2 regions of the Shewanella sp. GutCb genome follow, and region 1 is predicted to be linked to the other one. Evidence: predicted binding sites of a transcription regulator. Region 1 holds the regulator's gene; the other holds the start of a gene.
The links. The regulator MetJ, encoded in region 1, represses methionine synthesis genes. The targets are predictions, from matches to a motif close to TAGACGTCTAGACGTCTA.
Positions count from the first base shown of each region.

Region 1 (5,740 bases):
GATATTAATAACTGCACACTGGCTGCACCTGGTTATCTTGAGCAAAAAGGTAAGCCTTTACACCCTAAGGCACTGAACGAGCATAGCTGCATTATCGGCACGGTTAATCACTGGAGCTTTCAGCAAAAAGAGGATGTTAAGCAAAAAACCGACGTGGCAATTACGGGTAAGTTTCGTTGTAAAAATGGCAGGGTAATGAAAAGCAGTGCATTAGCGGGGCAAGGTATAGTGCGATTGCCTGAGATTTATTGTATTGATGAGTTGAGCAAAGGTGAATTGGTACACGTTTTTGACGATTGGATGATTCCCGCAACGCCTCTATACCTACTTTACAATAAAGACAAATTCCAGCCTGCCCGATTGCGCGAGTTCATTAGTTTTACCACTGCTCACTTCAATGATTATGTTTAAGCTTTATATCGGTCAGTGTTCTGGTTCTGATTGTAATAATGCTTCAACGCCAGTAACGCCAAAGTATTGCACTGAATGTTTGATAGCAATTTTTTTTGCTATGAGCTCACCGTCTTTATAGATCTTAACAACCTTCTTCCCGCCTCTATCATTGGTGCTGTATTCATACTCATCATTAAGGCGAAGTTCGTCGAACTGAGATTTCATGATTAGATGCATAGTCACTCCTGTTTTTAACAGCGTGTTGGCTAGGTTAAGTGCAACATTAACCTATTTATGTAGACTCACAGCGGTGCTCAAAAGTTTCCCCTATTGTTCAATATAGATGATTTTTGTTCAATTGCTGTGTTTATTATATTAAGCCCATTAGTTGATAGAATTAGTTAAGGCTTTGCTTTAACTAATATTGATGACCACTGTGGCAACCGTTTATCAACGAAGTGAGCTTGGAAAATGTCTGTAGGCTATTTATTGAGACTAACGATGGCATTGTTAACATTATTTTAGGGACTAGATTTAATGATCACAGTCATCAGTTTCAGTGCCTATTTGGTCGAGTCCTTCGACATTTAGGTGAGGGCACTGCGCTAATTAAATAAATCACTGGAATCGTTTGCTTAATGAGGAGATAAGTCAGTAAAAATCGCTCTTTACTGCAAGTGATTGAAGATATTTGAATACTTGGATGAAACTTTGGTAATAAAAATGTTGTTTTAAGGTTAACTTTTTATCCCATAGTTGTTTTTTTTGGCTTAGAATAACTCTAATAAGAAAAAACAATTTAAGACCTTTTTTCGATTTGGGCCGTATTGGTGTTAAAGCGTTAAGGACATAAAAAGGGCGGAATGGATGAAACTACGTAAATTAGCGCTATTGTGTGCATTAATCCCCAGCTTTTTTGCCTATTCAGGGCAAGAGTATTATGAGGCTCGTAGCGATGCGATGGGCGGCGCAGGTGTTGCATCATCTAATAATGAGGGGGCTGCATTCGTCAATCCTGCTCTTCTCGGTTTAAATGCGCACAAAGATAACTCAGCTGTATTACTGATGCCGGTATTGGGTGTTGATATGGCCGACAGCGACAACATGATTGATAAATTCGACTCTCTTATTAGCTCCTATGATGGTTTAGCCGCAGCCATAGATGCAGGTAATAGTGCCAATATTGATGTTTACAGAGATGATTTGATCCTCGATTTAGAATCACTAAAAGGCACATCAGCTTATGCCAGTGCTGGTCTTGGCTTTAGCGTGGCCATTCCGCATCAAAGAATGCCAATGGCCATTTTCTATAAAAGTTATGTTAGCGCCGTTGGTGTTGCCGACATTGCTCAATCTGATATTGATGCGCTGGCGAATTTAGATGCCAATAATCCGCCTGCAGTGACAGACTTAGCGTCAAGTGGTCAAGTTATTGGAGGCGCTGTTTCTGATTTAGGTATTGCGTTAAGTTTCCCGCTTTCTATCGTTAATATGCCGATCTCTGTCGGTATATCACCTAAGTTCCAACGCATTGACACTTATAACTATCGCGCTAGCGCGAACAACTTCTCTGCCAGCGACTTTGATGATGTTGAATATCGTAACGATGAAACCAGTTTCAATGTCGATGTCGGTGTGGCTATTGAACCTATCAACGGCTTAGTCTTTGGTTTATCAGGTCGAAATTTGATTAGCCAAGATGTCGATACCATTGAAGTTGAAGGGCAAAAGTTTACCTACCGTGTTGAGCCTTTAGTTACCGCGGGTGTTGCTTATGACTGGAGGCGATTAACGGTCACTACCGATGTTGATTTAATTGAGAATAAGAAGTTTAAAGAACTTGATGGCACCCAATATTGGCGCGTAGGAGGCGAAGTACGTGCATTTGACTGGATGTCATTGCGAGTGGGCTATCGTCACGACATGAAAGATTCAACGGCTAACATTTATTCTATTGGTTCTGGCTTTGCTTTTGGAGAATCATTTTTCCTAGACTTTACTGGGATGTTTGGCAGCGATGAAGCCATCGGTGGCGTATTGCAAACCTCATATCACTTCTAACACGCCATGATTTATCGATTTATAGCTGAGTTAACTGAGTTCGATAACCGATTTAATCGTTAAGATAAGTGCACTGAAACTACATAAAACCAGAGTGAAAGCTCTGGTTTTTTGTTTATCGACTCTGCCTACCAATCTGCCTGCAACGGCATAGCCCAATATGACTGAGGGCAATAGCATTAACGATGCCCACAAATGCTCAAGCTTTAGCAGCCCTGCAAACCCCAAAATGGTCAAAGCAATCATTGAGCTGAAAATAAAGAAAGCTGAAAGGGCTGCTCTAAACTGGCCGGCATCTTTACCTGCGAGTAATATTGCCAACGGCGGACCACCAATGGCGGCAATGTTGCCAAAGACGCCTGAGAGGATCCCAGCAATAAACAGACTTACACGGTTCACAGGGATACTAAACTTCATCAAACTAAAGCCAACGGCGAGCGCAACGATAAGAGCAATTGCCAGCCCTAAAATAGGTTGAGGGGCTATTACGATAAGCGTAGCGCCTAAGATACCGCCAGGAATACGTCCCAGTAGCGCATACTGCAGTCCGTTGAACTCAAGCTGACCACGCTCTCTAAAAAGCGTCAATACAGCGGTAGAGAATCCCATCATAATGACTGATGCTGGCACTAGGGAGGGTTCGATAATATATAACAGCGGACTTGCGATGACAGCTAAACCAAAGCCAATTAAACTCTGTGTTAATGCACCACAAAATATAATGATTGAGGCGAGAATGAGCGTGCTTGGCTCTAACATTTGGCTACCTAGAGGTTGTTAAATTTTCGAGCTTATTTTTTGTTCGAGTCTTTGTAATAAAGAATAATGATTTTATGACAAGGTTTGAGCGAAAGCTCATAACGCATTTTTGTCATAAAAAAATAGCAGCACAGAAACGAACCCGAAGGGCGCGGCTTCTGGTTTTTTACTCGAGCGAATGCAAACAAGGACCGCTTTGCGATCCTTGTTTGCAAATACTGAGCTGGTTTACTCTAGCTCTTCCCACTCAATGCCCATCTCATCCATCAAGCGTTTAACTTCCGCAGGCATGCTATCCGGCCTATCTTTTGATAGATCACCATCATTTGGCAACGGTTGTCCTGTGTAGGCGTGTAGAAACGCTTCACAGAGCAATTCGCTATTGGTGGCATGACGTAAGTTATTCACTTGGCGGCGTGTACGCTCATCGGTAAGCACCTTGAGTACTTTTAAAGGAATAGAGACAGTAATTTTTTTAACTTGCTCATTCTTTTTTCCGTGTTCAGCATATGGGCTGATATAATCGCCGTTCCACTCAGTCATTGACTCACCTGTAATTTTTAAATGCGGGGCAGATTTTAACCTCTTATGCAGCACAGTCAAATTATTGCCTCTATTTTATGACAAATGCAAATAGATTTCTAAATGCTTAGACGTCTAAACGGCTAAACTGGTTGACTAGGGTGAATTGCTTAGGTACATTTAGACGTCCAGACATCCCTAGTAAGAAAATATAGCAAGAGGAGTAGTACATGACCGAGCGTAAACTAGCCACTGTAGCTGTACGCCAAGGCATTGAGTCCGATACCCAACACGGTGCGGTTGTACCCCCGATCTATCTTTCTACCAATTATTCTTTTGATGGCCACAAAAATCCAAGAGATTTCGATTATAGCCGCTCAGGCAATCCCACTCGGTCAATCTTGGGTGACGCTATTGCTGAGCTCGAAAAAGGCTGTACTGGCGTTGTGACTTGCACTGGGATGGCTGCAATCACCTTAGCCACCAGTTTACTTGGGCCAGATGATTTGTTGGTGGTACCTCATGATTGTTATGGCGGTAGTTATCGTCTATTTACCAATCTTGCTAAGAAAGGCCAGTTTAAACTTGAAGTGGTTGATCAAACCGATGCAGCGGCATTGGCGACAGCCATTGCTAACAAACCTAAGATGGTGTGGCTAGAAACACCGTCAAATCCATTGTTACGGGTTGTTGATATCACGGCGATCAGTGCTGCCAGCCATGAAGTTGGCGCGCTTGTTGTGGTTGATAACACCTTTCTATCGCCCATCTTGCAACAGCCTCTGCTGTTGGGTGCGGATATTGTTATTCACTCGACCACAAAATATATCAATGGCCACAGTGATGTTGTCGGCGGTGCCGTGGTGGCGAAAGATGCTGAACTGGGCGAATTATTGCATTGGTGGTCAAATACCTTGGGGCTTACCGGCGGTGCATTTGATAGTTATCTAACATTGCGCGGAATTCGAACACTTGCAGTGAGAATTCGTGAACATCAGGCGAATGCGCAGCGGATCCTTGCTACTCTTACCCGTCATAGCGCGGTAGAGAAAGTGTATTACCCCGGCCTTAAAGATCACCCTGGTCATGAAATTGCTGCCAAGCAGCAAAAAGGCTTTGGTGCCATGCTCAGCTTTGAGCTAAAAGGCGGGGAGGAACAGTTAGTCGCTTTCTTAAAAAATCTTAATTATTTCTCTGTTGCAGAAAGCCTCGGAGGAGTAGAAAGTCTAGTGGCCGTGCCTGCAACCATGACGCATCGAGCGATGGATCCTGAGGCACGCGCACAAGCAGGGGTTAAAGACACCCTTATTCGTCTTTCAGTTGGTATTGAAGATGCTGACGATCTTGTTGCCGATATTGAAGCTGCACTCAATGCAGCTGTCGTTTGTTAATTAAAGGGGTTTAAGATGGCACGCTGTCACTTACATAAATTTGGTGGCTCCAGTTTAGCTGACGCAGACTGCTATCGTCGCGTTGCACATATTCTCCTGACTCATGGTAACAGTGACGATCTTGTCGTGGTTTCTGCGGCAGGAAAAAGCACTAACTTTCTGTATCGATTACTTGAGCTGAGCACGACTCAGCAGTTATGGCAGGAAGAGCTACAAATACTCATTAGTTTTCAACAAAAGCTGATCGAACAGTTATTGTCGAATGAGCAAGCTCGCTCGCTTAGAGAGCGACTATCAAACGATAAAGCGCAACTGATCAGCTTGTTGTCTATAGAATCTATCAACGATTACCAAAGTAGCCAAGTGGTGAGTTTTGGTGAGCGCTGGTCGTCCCGTTTACTGGCGGCGTTATTACGAGAGTCTGGTGTGGCTGCATCTGATGTTGATGCGCGTACCTTACTGATCGCAGATGAAGGCGCAGTGCCACAGATCCGCTTGCAAGACTCGCGTCAAAGAGTGCAAACACTCATTGCAGCTCATCCAAATGAACGACTCATTATCACTGGCTTTATTTGTGCCAATGACAAGGGCGATACCTTGTTATTAGGCCGTAA
Region 1 is NZ_PJBL01000027.1:1,564-7,303, forward strand. It holds gene CXF86_RS16420 (LysR family transcriptional regulator) at 1-411, shown strand, start outside; gene CXF86_RS16425 (hypothetical protein) at 424-630, opposite strand; gene CXF86_RS16430 (conjugal transfer protein TraF) at 1,261-2,454, shown strand; gene CXF86_RS16435 (sulfite exporter TauE/SafE family protein) at 2,485-3,213, opposite strand; gene metJ (met regulon transcriptional regulator MetJ) at 3,442-3,756, opposite strand; gene metB (cystathionine gamma-synthase) at 3,966-5,126, shown strand; gene CXF86_RS16450 (bifunctional aspartate kinase/homoserine dehydrogenase II) at 5,142-5,740, shown strand, end outside.

Region 2 (5,740 bases), on a different contig from region 1:
TAACTATTTTACCTTTGTTACTGGCTGATTTCTTGATACAACAACGGCCTACCGCAATTGGTAAGCCGTAGTATCATAGAGCATCAATAGACGCAATCGACAAACTAACCTAATGGCTAGTTTGCCTGTGCATCATTAGCTTTATTGCTAAAGCTAAAGCAAATTATAGACCGTTAACGGTTGCTACAACATTCTCTACTGTAAAGCCGAAGTGCTTCAGCAAGTCTCCACCAGGGGCAGACTCACCAAAGGTTGTCATACCAACAATAGCGCCGTTGAAACCAACATACTTATGCCAGAAATCAACGTGAGCGGCTTCAATAGCCACACGCTTAGTCACGCTGCTTGGCAGAACAGACTCTTTATAAGCAGCATCTTGCTTGTCGAACTCGTTAGTCGAAGGCATAGAAACAACACGTACTTTCTGACCTTGTTCTGTAAGCGCCGCAGCTGAGTCCATTGCTAACTGAACTTCGCTGCCGGTAGCAATAAGGATTAAGTCTGGCGTACCAGCACAATCACTCAGTACATAACCACCTTTAGCCACGTTAGCTAATTGCTCAGCGCTGCGTGCTTGTGCTTTCAGACCTTGGCGACTAAAGATGAGTGATGTTGGAGCATCACGACGCTCAATAGCACTCTTCCAAGAGACAGCTGTTTCTGCTGCATCACATGGACGCCATACCGTCATGTTAGGTGTCATACGCAAGTTAGCAAGTTGCTCAACTGGCTGATGAGTTGGACCATCTTCACCTTGACCGATAGAGTCATGGGTATAAACGAAGATGTTCTGAATGCCCATCAAGGCAGACATACGGACTGCGTTACGTGCATATTCCATAAACATCATGAACGTTGCGCCGTAGTTGATGAAACCACCATGCAATGATGCACCATTCATAATGCCGCTCATACCGAATTCACGTACACCGTAGTAGATGTAGTTACCGGCTGCATCGTCTTGAATACCTTTAGAACCAGACCATAGCGTTAAGTTAGAACCGGCAAGGTCAGCAGAGCCGCCAAGTAGTTCAGGTAACATAGCACCGAAAAAGCCAATCGCGTTTTGTGATGCTTTACGGCTGGCAATGCCTTCCGCTTTATCTTGAGACTCTTGAATAAAGGCGTTTGCCTTTTCTTCAAATTCTGCAGGAAGTTCGCCCGTGATAACACGACGCTTATATTCAGCAGCTAGCTCAGGGAAAGCAGCAGTATAAGCTGCAAACTTCTCGTTCCAGCTTGCTTCGTTTGAAGCGCCAGAATCTTTAGCATCCCAACCTTCATAAACGGTTTCAGGAATTTCAAATGCAGCGTGATCCCAACCAAGGAACTCACGTGCAGCTGCAATTTCAGCGTCACCCAGTGGTGCGCCGTGGCAGTCATGGCTGCCAGATTTGTTTGGCGAACCAAAACCGATGGTGGTTTTGCAACAGATCATTGTTGGCTTGTCAGTGACAGCCTTAGCTGCTTCGATTGCCGCGCGGATAGCATTGCTATCGTGGCCATCTACGTCAGCAATAACATGCCAGCCGTAAGCTTCGAAACGCTTAGGTGTATCATCGGTAAACCAACCTTCAACATGGCCATCAATAGAGATACCGTTGTCATCCCAGAAAGCCACAAGCTTACCAAGACCTAACGTACCTGCTAATGAACATGCTTCATGAGAGATACCTTCCATCAAACAACCATCACCTAAGAAGCAGTATGTGAAGTGATCAACAATATCGTGACCTGGCTGGTTGAACTGTGCAGCCAATGTCTTTTCAGCAATCGCCATACCAACCGCGTTACTAATACCAGCGCCTAATGGGCCAGTCGTTGTTTCAACACCTGGAGTGTAACCATATTCAGGGTGACCCGGTGTTTTAGAATGCAACTGACGGAAGTTTTTCAACTCTTCAATTGGCAATGCGTAACCCGTAAGGTGCAGCAAAGAGTATATAAGCATAGAGCCATGACCATTTGATAATACAAAACGGTCACGATCAACCCACTCAGGGTTGTTTGGGTTGTGCTTAAGGAAATCATTCCATAGCACTTCAGCGATGTCAGCCATCCCCATTGGTGCACCTGGGTGACCAGAATTGGCTTTTTGAACGGCATCCATGGTTAATGCACGGATTGCGTTAGCGAGTTCTTTACGAGATGACATGCTCTCTCCTGCGTAGTGTTGGGGTATTGAGGCTTAGATCTAGCGAAGGAGGCAGCAACTTTGGTATTTGCTTTACCTTCACTACAGCAAAATTTGGAGCCATATTTTCGCCTACTAGACTGTAGGACGCAAATTTAATTCGCCCAGAATGAAAAAATCGATACATATTAGCCAATAGCGATGACAAGCTAACCATATTTAACAACACGTTAACCCACCTTTAGTGCACTAAATCTTAGTTAAAATAAGATATTTATCTATTTGCTAGCGAACCCAAGGTGCATTGATCATTTTTTTATCAGAACAAGTACCAAAATAATACAGCTAACAACAACTTTATCAGCAACTTATACAAACTTAAGCTTATTAACCATGTATTTATTAAGGACATAATAGCGTGGATTACTGCACAAAATTAACTGAAAGGGGGTGTCTTCTTTTTTGTTTTCCACTAAGATAGCCGTCTAGATGTAGATACTTCTACACATTCAAATTGTATAAAGACGAGATTTTCCATCATGGCAAAGCACTTGTTCACCTCTGAGTCTGTCTCAGAAGGTCATCCAGATAAAATCGCCGATCAGATTTCTGATGCGGTATTAGACGCAATTTTGGAGCAAGATCCAAAAGCACGCGTAGCATGCGAAACTTATGTCAAAACTGGCATGGTTATGGTTGGCGGTGAAGTGACTACTTCAGCCTGGGTTGATATCGAAGAGATCACCCGTAAGACCGTACGTGAAATCGGTTATACCCATTCTGATATGGGTTTTGACGCCGACTCTTGCGCTATATTAAATGTCATTGGTAAGCAGTCTCCAGACATTAACCAAGGTGTTGATCGCGCAGACCCTAAAGAACAGGGTGCCGGTGACCAAGGTCTTATGTTTGGTTATGCCAACAACGAAACTGACGTACTTATGCCTGCGCCGATCACGTATGCACACAAGCTCGTGAAACGTCAGTCTGAAGTACGTAAAGACAAGACGCTTTCGTGGTTACGTCCTGATGCGAAAAGCCAAGTGACTTTTGCTTATAACAGTGATGGCAGCATCCATGGTATCGACGCCGTTGTGCTTTCTACACAGCATAGCGAAGACGTCAACCAAGCCGATCTCATTGAAGGCGTAATGGAAACCATCATCAAGCCAATACTACCGGCTAAGTGGTTATCTAAAGACACTAAGTACTTCATCAACCCAACTGGCCGTTTTGTTATCGGTGGTCCAGTAGGTGATTGTGGTCTAACCGGTCGTAAGATCATCGTTGATACTTATGGCGGTATGGCTCGTCACGGTGGTGGTGCTTTCTCAGGTAAAGACCCATCAAAAGTTGACCGCAGTGCAGCATACGCAGCACGTTACGTTGCAAAGAACATTGTTGCAGCCGGTCTTGCTGATCGTTGTGAGCTACAAGTGTCTTATGCCATTGGTGTTGCAGAGCCAACATCAATCAGCATCGAAACATTCGGCACTGCTAAAGTGGCTGAAGAGTTATTGATTGATCTAGTACGTCGTCACTTCGACCTACGTCCATATGGCTTAACAGAGATGTTAAACCTAGCCCGCCCAATCTACCTTGCGACGGCAGCATATGGCCACTTTGGTCGTGAAGAGTTCCCTTGGGAAGCGACAGACAAAGCTGAAGCACTACGCGCTGACGCAGGTCTTTAATCTTCACTGATTAGACAAGCGCTTTTTATTAAGCGTTAATAAAACCGCCTACCGGCGGTTTTTTTATGTCTGGAACATTTATGAAGATTTACCATGGAGGGTCATAAAATGCTGTGTGTCACAATTTTGCTTTGTAGGTATCATGAGCAGATTGATACTATTACGCAAGACGCCATAAACTCATCCTTGAGGGCTTAACCGCAGCATCTGCCGTGTAGGACATACCAATGCAACGCAGACATGGATGTCTTAGAGTTGCCCTGCTGCAGACACTTGCTCCATATGTATCAACCTTCTCACTATTTACATTCAGAGTTCATAGGCAACTATTATTACATCACAGGAAAAGGTATCAATAGTGGAATTGACTTGGGTCGACGCAAGCCAGCGCAATGAGGTGAAGAAGTTCTATCGCCAACATATGCCTTATGCACGGCTGTTACAGAAAGAGTCTGTTTGCGTGTTAAGCCAAACCGATCCTAATCTTGATAGTTTGGGTGAGATTATTGCCGCTGCACGTATTCGGCCAATTGGTCAGTTAGCTATTTTAACTGGCATGTTAGTGCACCCAGAATTTCGTGGCCAAGGTATCGGGCATCAGCTAATGCAACAACTTGAATCTACTCTCTGTGATGGTAATACATATATTTTTGCACTCGCTCCGCTTGAACAATTTTATGCCCAACATGGATTTAGCGTCATTGAGACAGCGCCCAATGATATAGCGCAGTTGTTTTTGAAGTATCAAAGTTCTGATAAAGAACTAGTTTTGATGGGGTTAGCTGAGATAGTTAAGCGATAGTTTCGCCTGCCAAATCAGCAAGATAAATAAAATTACATCCATTACCTAAAGGTAACTTCTAACAGTAGTGATTCCAATGACCTGCGGTCAGCGCATGTGCGGCTACTGCTGAGGCACGCAGCAACTCTCAATAAAAGAAAGGGTCCATGTAACCTCAACGAAAACATCTGACCTCCATGGACGGAGGGAATGCCAAATTCTGTATGGAACAGAATTGGCCATGTCATGGACGGTCATTGCCGCATCTACACTGGGTTAGAAAAGCACAATCGTCTAGCATCAGAGTTACTAATTATAAAAGTTTAACCTGACCCCATTTATCCAGGATATACGGTAACGGCCACTTAAGCGGACAGAAATAGTTGGCTAAAATAGTGTAGCGAAGCGAAACATAGCCAACTATTGATGTTCCGTTTAAAGTTCTTGCTATATGCTTTTTAGTGCACTACAAAGCTACTTCCATTTTAAAATATGCAACATCAGCTTTATAAAAACGATCACTGCACTTATACATTTCAAAACGCTCATAAAACCCTAAAGCAGATTCTCTAGCGTCACACCAAAAAACTTTCGCCTGAGTGTTTTTTAGATCACGAATGATAAAATCTAACATTTTAGAACCGATACCTTGGTTTTGAAAGCAAGCATCGGTAGCAAATTTTCTTAAGCGAGCTTTTTCTGCTTTTAGATAAATAGAAGCAACACAAATAAGCTCATTATTGATGAATGCACCAAAATGAATACCTTCCTCATCACCATCAACCTTGCAAAATTCAGGCGGCTCATTTGGCCATAAAACTTTATGACGAAGAGGAATAGTCTCTTTCCACTGAATACTTCTAATTTCCATATATTTAACGAAACCTCCAGTGGTATATAACGCCCTGTTAAGGGGCAAAATTTAGTAGGCTAAAATGTTGAGGAACGAAAAACAGCCAACTGTATTTTGTCCCGCTTGAACAGCTTGTATGGGTATTATGTACACCATTCCCCTAGAACGTCAGAGGAAGAAAAACCATGCATCATTATTTTATCTGGATCATCACCAAAACCTAAAGCGAAGTCATTTTCAGATTCTAAGGTTAACAACCAACTGCCGTCATAATTAGC
Region 2 is NZ_PJBL01000003.1:302,751-308,490, forward strand. It holds gene tkt (transketolase) at 164-2,155, opposite strand; gene metK (methionine adenosyltransferase) at 2,674-3,828, shown strand; gene CXF86_RS04620 (GNAT family N-acetyltransferase) at 4,187-4,630, shown strand; gene CXF86_RS04625 (GNAT family N-acetyltransferase) at 5,076-5,480, opposite strand; gene CXF86_RS04630 (hypothetical protein) at 5,606-5,740, opposite strand, start outside.
Region 2: a site for MetJ is predicted at 2,613-2,630, ahead of metK (methionine adenosyltransferase). Genes of this name have one in related genera too.